2 regions of the Verrucosispora sp. WMMD1129 genome follow, and region 2 is predicted to be linked to the other one. Evidence: riboswitches for the same ligand, from Rfam matches in the RefSeq annotation. Region 2 holds a riboswitch; the other holds the start of a gene.
The links. Region 2 has a riboswitch for cyclic di-AMP ahead of O7624_RS23300 (hypothetical protein). Riboswitches for the same ligand answer to the same signal wherever they lie in the genome.
Positions count from the first base shown of each region.

Region 1: it holds a riboswitch for cyclic di-AMP, as region 2 does, so the genes downstream of both, O7624_RS06470 (C39 family peptidase) here and O7624_RS23300 (hypothetical protein) in region 2, are expected to answer to the same signal.

Region 1 covers NZ_CP120741.1:1,423,463-1,431,295, forward strand. The annotation lists gene O7624_RS06445 (class I SAM-dependent methyltransferase) at 1-168, opposite strand, end outside; gene O7624_RS06450 (hypothetical protein) at 552-887, opposite strand; gene O7624_RS06455 (hypothetical protein) at 884-1,138, opposite strand; gene O7624_RS06460 (helix-turn-helix transcriptional regulator) at 1,375-2,187, shown strand; gene O7624_RS06465 (DUF397 domain-containing protein) at 2,178-2,378, shown strand; gene O7624_RS06470 (C39 family peptidase) at 2,479-3,342, opposite strand; cyclic di-AMP (ydaO/yuaA leader) riboswitch at 3,579-3,720, opposite strand; gene O7624_RS06475 (hypothetical protein) at 3,998-4,756, opposite strand; gene O7624_RS06480 (hypothetical protein) at 4,981-5,385, opposite strand; gene O7624_RS06485 (acyltransferase) at 5,496-6,689, opposite strand; gene O7624_RS06490 (glycosyltransferase) at 6,972-7,833, shown strand, end outside.
Region 2 covers NZ_CP120741.1:4,984,282-4,992,114, forward strand. The annotation lists gene O7624_RS23275 (hypothetical protein) at 105-518, opposite strand; gene O7624_RS23280 (hypothetical protein) at 711-860, opposite strand; gene O7624_RS23285 (STAS domain-containing protein) at 1,199-1,564, shown strand; gene O7624_RS23290 (5'/3'-nucleotidase SurE) at 1,593-2,417, opposite strand; gene O7624_RS23295 (PfkB family carbohydrate kinase) at 2,414-3,394, opposite strand; gene O7624_RS23300 (hypothetical protein) at 3,610-4,713, opposite strand; cyclic di-AMP (ydaO/yuaA leader) riboswitch at 4,718-4,849, opposite strand; gene O7624_RS23305 (cation diffusion facilitator family transporter) at 5,002-5,919, opposite strand; gene O7624_RS23310 (AAA family ATPase) at 6,011-7,833, opposite strand, start outside.

The DNA of each region.
Region 1 (7,833 bases), 3.1 Mb from region 2:
GGTGCCCGTGCCGATCTCCAGCACCCTGGCCGGCCCGGTCACCAGGCCCGTCGTCGCGGCCAGGTCGTCGAACAACGGCTCCGGATAGCCCGGTCGGGCCTGCTCGTACAGCTCGGCGGCCGTGTCGAACGTGGTGGCCAGCCCCGCGTACGGCTCCTGCTCCCCCATGGTTCCCCCGCATCAGACGTCGAGGTCGATCTCACCCCTGATCGTCGCATCGCCCCACCCGCCGTTCCCACCCTCACCGCACCCACCGTCGGGTCGCCGCCACGCCCACCGCCGCGTCACCCCCGCGCCGCCGCGCCAAGATCCGGGCAACTTCAGGGTTACTGCTGCCTCAGCCGGACTCGAAGCAGCAGCAACAGGGAAGTTGCCCGGATCTTGAACGCGACAGACCCTGCCGGAACGGCGCACTTGCTCTGCTTCACCTGGCGCGCAGGATCCGCGACGACCCGCAGGATCTCGTCCGGCGCGTACGCCGCGCTCGCCGAGATCTTGGACAGGCCCTGTCCGCCGCTTGAACCCTGGCGATCGGGGTGGCAGCGGGGTTGCTAGGCGGGGCGGCGGGTCCAGGCGATGAAGCGGGTGAAGAGGGTGGTGGGTTCGGGGGTGTCGTGGGGGTTGAGGTGGTAGAGGTCGCGCATGGCGTCGTACATCAGACCGGCGAGGTAGATGGACAGGCCGGGCAGGTTGCCGTCGTACTCGACGCGCAGCAGCAGCCGGGCCTGCCCGCAGGGCCAGGGTTGCCCGTCGGCGCGGCAGCACCACATCGGCCGTAACGGGGTGTGCGGCACCTCGCCGCCAGAGGCGTACGGACGCTGGGGCCGTGGACCCCGCTCGGGGGCGAACAGTCGGCTGGTGATCGCACCCGACCGGCCCACGGTCACCACTGGCCTCCGTTGGCCCGCCACTGCTGCCCGGGGGTGAGCCAGCCGGGACGCCCCGGACGCGGCATCGGCAACGGCCGGGTCGGCTCCCGCATCCACTCCGGCAGGTGCGTGCCCCGCCGCCGCTGCGGCAGATCCGTCTCGTGCTGATCCTGCCGCCCTGGCGAGTGCTCCGGCAGCGACCGCCGCCCCGGCGAGTACACCGGCAGCAGCGTCGTCGGGCACAAATACCAGGCAACCCGGGTACGCATATCAACCTCCCAGTCAGCGATCGGAGGGTCCGCCCGGACGCGGGGGAAGGCGCACGGGCGGCCCCGGGACAGAACCGCCCCGTCCCCTGTGGATGGGAGCGGCCCCGTTGCGTGACAGTCTGGTGAGGACGGCACTACGGTCGGAAGGCATCGACGCTGGCCACGGTGGGGTCCGGGTGCCCCGATCCAGCGCTGGGCGGCCTCTTGGCGATCTTGACAGACCCGGTGGAGGGGACATGGAACGCGAGCAGCCTTCCGACCTGCATGAGTTGATCCGTACGCAGCTTCGCCGGCTACGTACTGCCGCAGGGATGAACCAGGAGGAATTCGGTAGGCGGACGAACTATTCGGCGTCCCTGGTGTCCGCTGTGGAGGTGGGTACCCGCCCGCTCGATCGGCCGTACGCCAAGCGGGCGGACGAGGTCCTGGAGACGGGGGGCATGTTCGAGGAGTTGCTGCGGACCGCCGAGGTGCTGCGCCAACCCGCGTGGTTCCTGCCCTACCTGGAGGCGGAGCGGAACGCCCGGCAGCTCCGCTGTTACCAGCCGACGCTGGTGCCGGGCCTGCTCCAGACCGAGCGCTACGCCCGCGCGGTGATCCGGACCGACGCCGCGCTGACCGAGGCCGGGGTGGAGCGGCGGCTGGCCAACCGGATGGCCCGGCAGACGGTGCTGGAACAGGACGACCCGCCCCAGCTCATCGCGGTGATCGACGAGGTGGTGCTGCGGCGGGTCGACGAGGAGCTGAAGGACGTGCTGGTCGAGCAGGTGCACCACCTCATGGCGCTGGCCACCCGGCCCAACATCAGCGTGCACCTGGTGCCCACCGGCGTCGCCATGCACGATGGACTGACCGGCCCCTTCATCCTGGCGAGGGGCGCGGACGGCGGCTGGGTGGGTAATCTGGACACCCAACTCGGCGGCGTCCTGGTCGACAAGGACGACGACCTGAGTGTCCTGCTGTCGAAGTGGGAGACGGTGCGCAACGAGGCACTGTCCGGCCGCCAGTCGATCGAGCGCATGAAGGATGTTGTGAAGCCATGGATCTGAACGGCGCGACCTGGCGCAAGTCGACCCGCAGCGGGTCCAGCGGCAACGACTGCGTGGAGGTCGCCGACAACCTGCCCGGCATCGTGCTGGTCCGCGACACAAAGAACCGCGACGCCGCCACACTGGCCTTCACACCGGCCGCCTGGGCGAGCTTCGTCGGCCTGGCGAAGCAGCACCGCACGCACGCCTGACGAACCCCGAGCTACGTCGACCCGACAACCAGCATGACGTACCCGAAACGGAAGCCCTCGGCCAACGGGCCGAGGGCTTCCGGGTGCAGCGGGACGATGATCAGGCCGAGTAGCCGCGGGTGGCGGCCCAGTTGGCCAGATCGATGGTGCTGAGCCAGTACGACGGGTACGAGGCGTCCGCCGAGTCGGCGATCCTCACCAGCCGCCCGGAGTCCTTGTAGCCGACCACGGCGATGTAGTGGCCGCCGGGGAACGAGTGCCAGCGGCCGTCGGTGTCGGTGACGGAACCGGCGACGTTCACCACGACGCCTCGCCCGTCGGTGATGGCGGCGACGACGTCCGCCTGGAGTTGGTCCATCTGGGCCGGGGTGGCCGCACCGCCACGGATCATCGTGGTCTCGTACGGGTCGCCCTTGACGACGGCGTTGAGGACGCGGGTGGTGTCCTCGGCCGAGTTGGTGCCGGCGAACGTGGTGCCGAGCTGGCTGGCCAGGGCGTCCTGACTGCGCGCGACACCGGCGGCGCTCAGCGCGTTACGCACTGCGGCGGGACCGCAGTAGTAGCCGTTGATCTGGGCCTGGTGGTCGTACTCCAGAACCTCTGAGGCCGGCGGCTTCGGTGCCGCCTTCTTGCTGGCCAGGTCCGGGTCCGCGGTGGCCTTCGGTGACGGCGAGGCGGCGGCGCTGGCCGGCGCGGCACTGGCCGGCGCGGCGCTGCTGGGTGCCGCGCTGCTCGGCGCGGCGGTCGTCGGCGCGACCTCCGCCTGACTCGGCGCGACCACCGTGTCACTGCGCAGTTCGGCGGCGGCGGTCGTGGCCTGCGTGGGTGCCGGGGTGTTCCCGGTGCCGGCGAGGGCGGCTCCGGTGCCGGTGGCCAGGACGAGGGCCACGGCGGATCCGGCAACGAGCTGATAGGTGCGTTCGCTGACCAGCCGGCGGAGCCGGCGGGAAAGGGTGTGCTTCACGGTTCCTCCACGGGCTGAGGGGAGAACGGCACACCGGCTCCGGCGGTCGGGTCGGCATCAGCGCGCCGACGACCGCCCGGGTGAGCGGGACGAGGCCGTTCGAGGGGTACGCCCGGAGACCCGGGCGGTGGCGATGACCGGGGTCAGCTCGCGGCGGTCGGGCCAGCGAGCACGGGCACCGCGGTGCCGTGGAGGCGGGGGAACAGGGGGATCACATCGGACTGCACGAGGGTTGGTACTCCTTCCGTCACCGCCGACCGGGTTAGCTGACGGATTCGGGCGGGAAGACGCCCTACCGCGGGCCGAGACTCGCGGATTCACCCCAGTGGTGCAGTGGGTCCCCGGTTCGTGAGGTTCACGATTGAGCGGGTCGGTACGGCGTCGCTTCCTGCGATCGGTTACCGCACCGGACGCGCTGACACTACTGGCCGGTCACCTCGAAGCCAACCCACCCTGACCTGCTTAAACATGATCCGTGGCGGCAATTTTCGGGTATCGGAGAACTGGCGTCGCTCAATGGGACCGACGGCATTCCGGGCACCTTCAGGGAACAACCGGACGGCTGGTGGAAATCTCGACGGAGATTGCTGCGGTAATCGCCTCGCCTACGAACAGTGACCGAATTTCCGGCCCATGTGACCCAGCTCACGGAATTTCAGCCAAGCCGAGCCGGACGCCAGCGCGGGACAAGGTCGCGCCGGCCGGCGGTGACCCGACCGGAGACGGGCAGCCGGTTCGGTCGGAGTCGCTCAGCGGCCGCGTATGCCTCGGCGGAGAGGGCGCGGGCCGCCTCGGTGGCCAGTTCCGCCGCCCGCCACAGGTCCTGCTCCCGCTCGGCGGCCGATCGATAGGCGGCCAGGCGGTTGTCACGCACCACCCGGGCGAGGACCACCTCCTGCTCGGCCGGATGCCGCCGGGGATCCCAGCCGGACCGGCCCGCCAGCACATCGCTGAGTTGACGGGCGGTCAGGTCGCCACGCCAGTGGGCGGCCATCGCGGCCCGGCGCAGCCAGCGCTCGCGGGCCGCGTACTCGGCCGGGGTCCGGGGGGTGCGCGGGGTCGGCAGTCCGACGACGCCGGCCAGCCGGCGGGCGGCGGCCTCCGCCTGGTCGTACGCGGCCCAGGCGCGGTCCAGTTCCGTCTGGGCCACCCGCCATGCCGTGCGGCGTCGCTCGGCGTTCTGCCCGGCACCGGCTGCCGCGACCGCCACCTCGCCCGCGTATCGGCGCAGGTCGGCCTCTTCGGTCGCGGCGCGGAGCGCGTCCTCGTCGACGGGTTTCTCCACTGGCCCGGTCGGCTCCGGGCGGGCGACAAGCACGGTGAGTACGCCCAACGCCAGGACGAGCAGGACCGACCAGATGGCGGCGGCGCGTGGCACCTCGATCAGGAACTGGTAGAGAACTGTCTTCTCCATGTCGGCACCTCGGGAAATCGGTACGGCGACGGTGGCCGTGCCGGCGGCGGTTCGCGGATGGCGTTGCGGCGCGGTCGCGGCTCGTGCCGGTGCCCCTCGTGCTGGGGAGCACCGACGGCGCGGCTGGCGGCAACGGGTTGGCAGGGGCTCGGCGCGGGTGCGGCCCCGAGCGGTGCGGACGCGACGGAAGGTCGCCGGGGATCAGGCGGGCGGTGTCGCCGGGATCAGGCGTGCGGTGGGGCGCGGGCGGCCCGGACGCCCTCGACCAGGGCCGTAGGCCCCCGCGTGACGCCCGCAGCGACGCTGCCGAGCACCGTCAGCCCGGGCCGACCACAGGCCGGCGGCTGCGTCGCGGACACCCCGGTCGGGTCGGCGGCGGCCAGATCGAGAGTGGCGGACGGGTCGAGGGGTGCGGCCAAGTCCAAGGGCACGGCCAGGCCCGCGGACGCCGGTGCCACGGCGGGGTCGGCCAGCGGTGCCGGGGCGGCGGGCCGATCAGTGGGAGCCGGGTGGCCGGGCAGGGCCCAGGCGCCGAGGGTGAAGGCGGCGGCGACCGCGAGCCCGGTCAGCAGCCGCGCGGCCCAGCGCGCCAACCACCACAAGGGACGGGTGGGCGCGGCAGGAAGCACCCCGTCACGCTACCGCCACGACCGCCCGGGACGCACCAGCCACCGGGCGTGTCGAACCGCCCGGCGCGTCGCCGGGAACGTCGATACGCGCAGGTCAGGCTACCGTCAGCTCACTGTCCGTGATGGACGGTCGAGCCATGCTCGACGTCTCCGGCCGGGCCCGCACCGCCCCGGGACGCCCGCTGTCGGGGCAGCCCGACCGCCGACGGTCGGGACGGGGCCAGGCGACGCATCATCGGCTGTTCCACGTACCGGTGCAGCAGAGCGGCCAGCCCCAGGGTGAGCAGCAGGAATCCGATCACCGCGAGCGGGCCCCACCAGCCGGGCAGGCCGGTGCCCCAGTCGCCGGTCGACCGCAGGATCGTCATGATCACGAAGACGTGCACCAGGTAGAACGCGAAAGAGACCTCGCCGAGCCAGACCATCGTCCGGGAGCGCAACGGCGAGCGCCGCCCGTGCACGTCCGCGTCGGCCGCCGCGGCGATCACCAGGACGTACGCCGCCGCCAGCAGCGCCGCCCAGAACTCGGCCGGGATCCACTGGGAGGCCGCCACCCAGGTCAGGACGAAGATCAGGCTGGCCACAGGGAGCCCGGGCCCCCGCCAGCGGCCCCGCAGCATGAGTTCGGCCGCGGCCACGCCCATCCAGAACTCCAGCGAACGGACCAGCGGGAAGACCTGAGCGAACCACCAGCGATCCGACTCCGGCACCAGTGCCTGCCCGGGCCAGAGCGCCAGGATCAGCAGCGGCACCGCGATCACCACGGCCCACAGCAGCCACGGTCGGGCCCGCCGCACCGCCGGCAGCACCAGCGGCAGGCACAGGTAGAAGAACAGCTCGCAGGAGAGCGACCAACTGACGTTGTTGACGCTGTAGAAGTGGCCCGGTCGGGGATCCCAGGCCTGCACCAGCAGGAGGTTCTCCAGCGCCGCCACCGGGTTGATCGGATCGGCGAACCAGAGCATCGCCAGCATGGCCAGCGCCCACAGCACCAGATGGTTCGGATAGATCTTGGCGAACCGACGCCGCCAGAACCGGCGGCGGGAGGCACCGGGCCGCGCGGACCAGACCAGCACGAAGCCGCTGAGGATGAAGAAGAACTGCACCCCGGAGAGACCCAGGGTGAAGATCTCGCCCACCACCGCCTGCGGGCCAGGCTCGGCGATGATGCGCATGGTGCCGGCGTGGAAGCCGAAGACCAGCAGCGCGGCGATCCACCGCAGTCCGGTAAGCGACGGCAGGCGGTGGGCGTCCGTACGCTCGCTCGGGGTGGTCGCCGACGCCGCGAGGGTAGAGCTCGTCATGTCCACCTCCCGGTTCTCGACCACGTCACCCGCACGCCCATCTCCTCGTGGCCCGCCGGGCACCCTACCTCGGGTAGCTGGCAGACAACTGCCTGGCTCGGCCGTCTGCCGCACTCCGGAGCACCGCCCACCGCGGCATTCGTCCAGATCGATCACCGGCGACCCTTCAGACCACCAAGTGCCCCGCCGTTAACCTGACACTCATCGGCTGTTCGAAAACTTCACCGCGCCCGGCCACGTCAGGTTCCAGGTTCGTCAACCCGGGTGGCCGAAGGTTTCCGGGTGGTCACACCGCCGACGCCGACGCCGCTGCTGAGCATCGTCGTGCCGGTTTACGGCGTCGAGGCGTACCTGCGCCAGTGCCTGGACTCCATCCGCGCCGACGTCCCGGACGACGAGGCGGCGCAGGTCGAGGTGGTCGCCGTCGACGACGCCTCACCGGACCGCTGCGGTGAACTGCTGCGCGCGTACGCCGCCGAGCATCCCGGGGTGCGCGTCCTGCACCTGGACCGCAACGTCGGCCTCGGGCCGGCCCGCAACGCGGGCCTGGACGTGGCCACCGGCCGGTACGTCTGGTTCGTCGACAGCGACGACTGGCTGCCGGCCGGGACGATCCCGGCCGTGTTGGACCGGCTACGGGTGGACCGCCCCGACGTGATGATGGTCGACCACCTGCGGGTGCACGAGTGTGGGCGCGAGGAGGTGGACGCCAGCAGCCGGCTGCTGCGCGCGACCCCCGGCGTGGTGCGACTGGCCGACCGGCCGCATCTGCTGCGCGTGCAGCACACCGCCTGGAACAAGGTGGTACGCCGGGAGTTCATGGCCGAGTTGGGGCTGCGCTTCCACCCCGGCTGGTACGAGGACATCCCGTTCAGCCATCCGCTGCTGATCGGCGCGGAGCGGATCAGCGTGCTGGACCGGGTCTGCTATCTGTACCGTCAGGGTCGCCAGGGAGCGATCACCTCGACGCGCAGCGGCCGGCACTTCGACTCCTTCGAGCAGTACGACCGGCTCTTCGCCTGGCTGCGTGAACGGCATCCCGACGGGCGCTGGCACGCGGAACTGTTCGACCTGATGGTGAACCACTTCCTGGTGGTGGTGGGTCACGACGACCGGTTGCATCCGCACCTGCGCCGGGACTTCT
Region 2 (7,833 bases):
TGGGCTGCTCAGAAGGTTCCGACGGGCGAAGGACTGATGCATGACAGCACGACGGGCCCCGCCCGACCGCCTCGGTCGGTGGGGCCCGTCGTCACACAGAACCGTCAGCTGACGGGATTTGTCGGGTCGGCGGGGGAGTCGGGTCGGTCCACGTCGACGAACTCGATGTCCTCCAGGGCCCGGTCCCGGCTCCCCGCGGCGCGTGCCGCGGTGCCGGCGGCCCAGCCGACCGCGGCACCGACCAGGGCGGCGCCGATCAGCAGCGTCCAGGGCAGCGCCGGGCGGCGTCCGGCGAGCGCGTCGAAGGCGCGGCTGGCGCGGTGACGGGCCTCCTCGGCGGCCGACTCGACCAGGTCACCGGCGTCGCCGGCGAAACCGGCGGAGCCTTGGCGGGCGGTGCGGGCGGTGTCGCGGAGGCTGTCGCCGGCGTTGTTCACCGCCGAGACGAGGTGTTGCCACGCCTGGTCCGCGACCCGCTCTGGCTTGCTGCGGCGCTCCAGCAGATGTGTTCCGAACATTGTGGTTCCCTCCTCGACAGTGCCGGAGCCGGTGCACGCATCAGCTGTCGGCGGCGTTGTCCGGCCGGTGACGGTTCGCATCGGAGGCTGTGCCCACCCGACCCGGACGCAAACCACCGAAACGCTCGTCTCGACCGGAAGGGCAGGTGCGCCCCCGGTGCGGTCCGGACCACACCGGGTTCGTCGCATTGGTCAGCGGACGGCGACCGCCACCGCCGCGGCGCGGGCGAAGTCGTCGTCATCGTCATCGTCGTCGTCACCATCGCCGCCGCCGAAACCGCAGGCCAGTACGAGGGCGAGCAGGGCACTGACACCGGCGAGCGCGGCGAGTCTGCGGAGCATGATGTGGTCCTCCCGTCATAGGGGTCACTCGTGATGCTAGGCACACCGTGCCACTCTCGCGCACCCAGCGCAGGTCAGGCCGGTTGTCCGTGGGGCACGCCGGAGTGCTGGAAAACGACGGGGATGGCGTCGGCCCGCTACCCTGGTTCGGCGGCGTCGGCAGAGGCCGAACGCTGAGTGATAAGGCCAATAAAGTTCGGATATGGGTGATTTGTTGTGCCCGCATCCGTGAATTGCTCATCCCGAGGGGTGGCGACCGAGGCGGTTGAAGGAATACTGTCGGTCGCGGCCCGCGTACTGATGAGGCGCCCGTCGTACGGGCGAGTGGAGGTGCTCGCGTGAGCCTGTCGATCCTGCAGACGGTTCGGCCCGGTGGTGTCATCGAGATCGCCCCTCGGGGTGAGATCGACGTCGACACCGCGTACGAGGTGAAAGAGGCCATCGCCGAGGTGCTGGCCAAGGGGCGGCCGGCCCGGATCGAGCTCAACATGCGGCTGGTCACCTTCATCGACTCGGTGGGCATCAGCGCGATGGTCGCCGGATTCCAGACCGCCGAGGTCAGCGGGGTGAAGCTGATCGTCACCGAGCCGAGCCGGTTCGTGCACCGGCAGCTCTGGGTGACCGGCCTGCTCGGCCTCTTCGGCGCGCCGGAGCCCTACTACGCCGGGGCGGCCACGGCTCCCGAGGTGCTCCCCGGGGCCTGACCGCACCGACTACCGCAGGGGCACCTGATCACTCCCGGTCGAGGCCGGACAGGTCCACGTCGGCCACCTCGGTGACTGCCCGGACCGCGGTCACCGACGCGTAGCCGTCGGCGAGCAGAGCCAGATCCGTGCCGGGCTGTACCGCCTGTCCCGGCTCCTCCAGCGAGGTACGCACGAAGCCGTGCCCGGATTCGGCGACGGTCATCTGCACCTGGCCGAAGGTCGCCAGGGTGGCCTGGCGTACCCCACGCAGTCGAGCCAGCGGTAGATCGGGCGCATTGATGTTGAGCACGCTCTCCGCCGGCGCGGCGGTCAGCCGGGGCAGCAGATCCAGGGCGACGCGGGCGGCGGTGGCCCAGTTCCGTTCGGCGTCGCGAACCCGGGCGGCAGCCGCCACCGCGGCACCTCCGCTGGCCGCCGTCGCCTCACCCGCCGAGAGCACGTCCAGCGACACCGCCATCGCCCGGCAGCCGTTGGCCGCAGCGGTGAAGGCGGCCCCGACGGTGCCGGAGTGCAGCACCGCGCGGCCGGCGTTGGCGCCGCGGTTGATGCCCGACAGCAGCACCGACGGCGGCGGTCCGAAGGCACCGTGTACGGCGATGAGCGCGATGAACCCGGGCGAGCCACCGACGCCGAACGCCGGCACGCCGTCGAGTTCCGGTAACGGATGGTCGTGGACCACCACGTGCCCGTCCTGCTCCATGGCGCTCATCGCGGCGCTGGTGCCGCTCGCCTCCTCCAGTGGGGCAGCCACCACCACGTCCAGGCCCCGGTCGACGGCCGCCCGAGCCAGCGCCTGGATGCCCGGCGCGGCGATCCCGTCGTCGTTGGTGATCAACACCCGCAGCGTCATCGGCCACCCGCCCGTTGTGCCAGTTCGTCGGGGGTGGTCCGCTCCTGGGGACGGCTGCCCGCCGGTTCCAACCGGACCCGGTCGACGAGGCCGTTGATCGAGTCGAGGCGGCCGGTGCCGAGGCCGTGTCGGGTGACGTTGAGCGCGCCGGCCGCCGCGCCGGTACGGATCGCCGTGCGGACGTCGCCGCCCCGGGCCACCACGGCGGCCACCCCGGCGGTCATCGAGTCGCCCGCCCCGCGCGGGTCGGCGGCCTCCAGCCGCGGCATCCGCACCTCGAACACCTCGCCGTCGACAAGCGCCAACGCGGGCTTGTCGGCCCGGCTGACCACCGCGTTCTCGGCGCCGGAGGCGTGCAGGTCGTACATCGCGCGGGTGAGCGCCTCCTCGTCGTCGCCGTCGGCCCGCCCGTCGGCGATCAGCTCCTCGTGGCTGACCTTGAGAAAGAAGACACCGCTTTCCAGGACGGCGGCGAGGTGCTCGCCGCAGAGATCCACCACCACCCGGCCACCGTTGGCACCGAGATCGGCCGCGAAGCGCCGGTAGAGGTCGGCGGGGACCAGGGACGGATGGTTGGGCCCGCTCAACACGCTCACCGGCGCGCGCAGGCCCTCGCCGAGTGCGAGGTTGTAGAGCTCGTCCAACTCGTGCCGGCTCAACGGCTGGCCGATGACGTCGACGATCTCCTGGCGGGTCCCCTCACGGCGGTCGTGCACATACCCGCCGGTGCCGCCGGAGTCGCGGGCCACCACCTTGAGGTCGACTCCCTCGCTTACCAGCAACGGTTGCAGTACCTGCCCGACCTCGCCGCCGAGCGCCGCGCAGAGCACCACGTCGACGCCGAGGGACAGCACCATCCTGGCCTGCCACACCCCCTGCCCGCCCGGGTGCAGGTGCAACTCCGGTGCGTCGCTCGGCTGGTCGATGGTCACGGTCAGCAGCGGTGTCGGTGCGAAGATCATGACGCGGCCGGTCATGACCGCTCCCCGTTGTCCGTACCGCCGCCGGGTCTGGCGATTCGCTCGTTCATGGCGTTCCTCCCGTTAGCGGACAAATAACGCTTCCTGGTACGACGGTAACCAAGGAGGCGCGTCGATGCGCGCCGAAGGGACGGTGCCCCGCCGGCCAACGGTGAAACGCAGCGCCGGGTGAACCGCTCGTGAAGAGCGGTTCACCCGGCGCGAAGAGGAAGTCAGTACACCGACAGGTGGACGTGGTTGGTGTGGTCGCTGGACGGGTCACCCCGGGCGCCGCTGTACGACTTCCAGCCGCTGCTGGGCAGCCAGATCTGCCTGTACCAGATCACGTAGAGCACCGCGAGCCGGTCGGCGTTCTTGACGAAGTACGCCGCCAGGTTGTTGCCGTAGGTCCGGTCGCCTCCGGTCGCGTCCCCGCCGAAGCCGTTCTTCTGGGCGGCGAAGTCGCAGGCCCGACCCTTCGGGTGCTCGCCCGAGCCGCCGGAGCGGTAGCAGGAGACGTACCGGGTGAAGCCAGCCGACTTGGCCTGCTTCAGCGCATGCAGGGTGCGTGGGGTGATGCAGCCGTTGGCCGGGGTGGGGTCGTTGACGCTGCACGACTCCGAGGGCCACGACCCGTCGGAGTTGCGGGGAGCGGGCTTGGCGGTGGGACTCGACCCGCTGCTCCGCGACGGTGACCGGGCGGCCCGCTCGGCGGCCCTGGCCCGTTCGGCCGCCTCGTCCCGCTCGATGGCCACGGTCAACGCCCGCTCGGCCTGGTCCTTGCGCTTGGCCATCACGGCCACCTGCTTGCGCTGCTCCTGGATCTCCACGTCCAGGGCCTGCTTGGTGGCGCTGACCTCGTCCCGGGCCACCTGGAGCTCACGCAGCGCGCGATCCTCGTTGGCAGCCACCGCGTCCAGCGCTGCCGCCCGGTCCATGAAGCCGGCCGGTGAACCGCTGTTGAGCAGAGCCGACGCGGCGCCCAGCCGCCCGGTGCGGTACGCCTGTGCGGCGATCTCGGCGACCTTGGTGCCCCGCTCGGCGACCTGACTCTCGGTCGTCTTGAGCTGCTCGGCAAGCTTCTTCTGGCGCTTGACCGAGCGGTCGAGTGCGGTCTTGGCGTCGAGGTAGCCCTTGCTGGCGGCCTCCAGTTGGGCCCGCAGCGCCGGGGTGCCACCCTCGTCGTCCACGTCGCCCGGGGCAGCCGCCCGCAATGGCGGCGATGCCGCGGCGGCGGGGGTGGAGGGGGCCAGCGCGACGCCGAGAGTGAGGGCGAGCGCGGCGGCGATCAGGGCCGCCGTACGGGCGGCCGGTCTTACCGTTGCCACTGCTGGCATGCACGTTTCCTTCCGTCAGCCGCCGACCGGGTTAGCTGACGGGTTCGGGACGGAAGATCCCTACCGCTGACGCGGATACACCCCAGGAACCTGGTTCCCCGGTTCGCCCTGGCGGGCGATTAGGCGGCGGCCGCCGCCGGCACCTGTGGGTGCCGCCTGGCGGAGGCCGGGTCCGAGCCTACCGGTGCCCATGTGACCGGTGCAGCTGCTGTTACTGCTGGTGTTCAGTTGTTGACTAGTAGAACAGACCAAAAGCGGACAATAACCCCTTTTCTCTGATTCTTCCGGTCACCACTGCGCCGCCCCGCAGTGCCCGGGATCCGACCGCGGCTCGATCTGGAGGGTCGCGTGCTCGATCTGGAAGTCCTCGTGCAGCGCCGAGCGGGCCGCCGCCAGCACGGCGCCGACGTCGGCGCCCGGTCTGACGGTGAGGTGCGCCGAGGCGACCTCCATGCCGGAGGTCAACGTCCAGACGTGCAGGTCGTGGACGCCGGCCACGCCCGGCACCGCGGCCAGCCGGTCATACACCGCGGTGACCTGAAGGTGTTCCGGAGCGGCCTGGACCAGGATGCGTACCGCGGCCCGGCCCAGGCGCCACGTCCGGGGCAGGATGAACGTGGCGATCGCGGTGGCCACCAGAGGGTCGGCCCACCACCAGTCGGTCACGGTGATCAGCAGGGCGGCCGCGATCACGCCAAGCGAACCGAGCAGGTCCGCCAGCACCTCCAGATACGCCCCGCGCAGGTTGATGCTCTCCCGCGCCCCCGGACGCAGGAGGGCGAACGCGGCGACGTTGGCGAGCAGGCCGAGTGCGGCCACCACCAGGACCGGGCCGGCGAGCACCTCGGGCGGATCGCCGATTCGGCGTACCGCCTCGACCAGCACGTACACCGCGACGCCGGAGAGCAGTACGGCGTTGGCCAGGGCCGCGAGCACCTCCAGTCGGTAGAGCCCGAAGGTGCGTTGCGGGTCCGTGTCGGCCCGACGGGTGGCAGCCACGGCCGCGAGGGCCATCCCGATGCCCAACACGTCGGTGAACATGTGCCCGGCGTCGGAGAGCAGGGCCAGCGAACCGGTCCGCAGAGCGGTGCCTGCCTCGATCACCATCAGCGCGCTGAGCAGGGCGAACGCTGCCCACAGCCGGCCGGAGTGGCGGTGGGCGGCGTTCGACACCGCAGCGTGGTGGTGGTCATGGCCGGCGCCCACCCAGACACCTTGCGTCGTCCGCCGGACCGGGGACGGAGCTATGCCAACATCGCTATGTGTGCAATCGTCGGGCGGGTCGCGGTGCTCGGGTTCACCCGGCCGGGTCGACGGTGGTCAACCGCTGGGTGGCCCGGGACAGGGCGACGTAGAGGGTACGGACACCGGAGCCCGGCTCCGCCCGGATCTCCGCCGGGGCGACCAGCACCACACCGTCGTACTCCATGCCCTTGGCCTCCAGGCTGGTCACCACCTGCAACCGCTGCCCGCCCAGCGCCCCCAGCCAGGCCGCGACCTGGTCCCGTCGGGGCACCGGAGTGATCACGCCGACGGTCCCCTCGACCTCGCCGAGCAGGGCGCTGGCGGCCGTCACGACTGTGGTCTCCAGCTCGGGCGCCGGCACCTCGAGCTGGAGTGGATCGATCCCGGTGGAACGGACCGCGGTGGGCAACGCGAGATCCGGGTACGCCCGCCGGATCTCGGCCGCCGCCACCGCGAAGATCTCCGCCGAGTTGCGGTAGTTCGTGGTGAGCGTGAACCGGTGCCGGCGGCGGCGCCCCAGCGCCTGGTCGCGGGCCCGGGCCAACTCCTGCGGATCTCCCGTCCACGCGGTCTGCGCCGGATCACCCACCACCGTCCAGGACGCCAGCCGCCCGCGCCGGCCCACCATCCGCCACTGCATCGGTGAGACGTCCTGGGACTCGTCGACCACCAGGTGGGCGTAGTCGCGGTAGTCCTCGGGGCGTTCCCGGGCGGCCTGCCGGGCAGCCCGCTGCCGGTCGGCAGCGGTGCTCAGCTCACGTACCCCGCCGGCCAGCTGGAACGGGTCCCGTTTCGGGCGGGCGGGACGCATCGGCTTGCCGAGCAGCGCGTCCAACTCGTCCAGCAGCGCGACGTCGGCCACGGTCGGCCCGTCCGTGGCCAGCTCCCGGTACGCCGCACCGAGCAGCCGGATCTCGGCACCGGAGAGCAGGCCCCCGCCGTACCGGCGCAGCCGCTGCGGTTCGGCCAACCAGGCGAGCACGTGCCGCGGATGCAGCCGGGGCCACCACGCCTTGAGGAACTCGCGGAAGTCCGTCCGGTCGATCAGCTCGTCCTCGAAGGCACGCTGTTCGGGCAACCCGGCGATGCCCAGCCGGCGAGCCTGCGCCCAGAGCGCGGCGAGCACGCCGTCGAAGCCGGCCCGACGCACCTCGTTGCGGCGGGCGCCGCGGGGCAGCGCGCGGTCCCGGATGGCGTCCAGCTCGGCCCGCTCCAACCGCAGCAACGTGCCCCGGTACAGCAGGCGCAGCTCGGTCGGGGAGCCGGGGACCGCGTCCCGGGCCGCCCGTTCCAGCACCCGGCGCATTCGCAGCGAGCCCTTGATCGCCGCCACCTCGGGCGGGTCGGTGCGGGTGGCCACCACCCCGGGAAACAGGGTGCCCAGCGAGCGCAGGGTGGCGGTGTCCTCGCCCAGCGACGGCAGCACCGAGGCGATGTACTCGACGAAGACCGAGGAGGGACCGATCACCAGGATGCCGCCTCCGGCGTACCGGCTGCGGTCGGCGTAGAGCAGGTACGCCGCGCGATGCAGCGCCACCGCCGTCTTGCCGGTGCCCGGGCCGCCGGAGACGAGGGTCACTCCCGAGCCGGGGGAGCGGATCGCCTCGTCCTGCTCGCGCTGGATGGTGGCCACGATGTCCCGCATGCCCCGGCCGGTGGTCCGGGACAGGGTGGCCAGCAGCGCGCCGTCGCCGACCACCGGCATGTCCGTCGGGGCCGCGTCCGGGTCCAGCAGGTCGTCCTCGATCCGGGTGACCCGCTCCCCGCTGGACTGGATCGTCCGACGCCGGACGACGCCCAGCGGCTCGGCCGGGGTCGCCCGGTAGAAGGCGGCGGCAGCCGGGGCCCGCCAGTCCACCACAAGCGTGGTGGCGT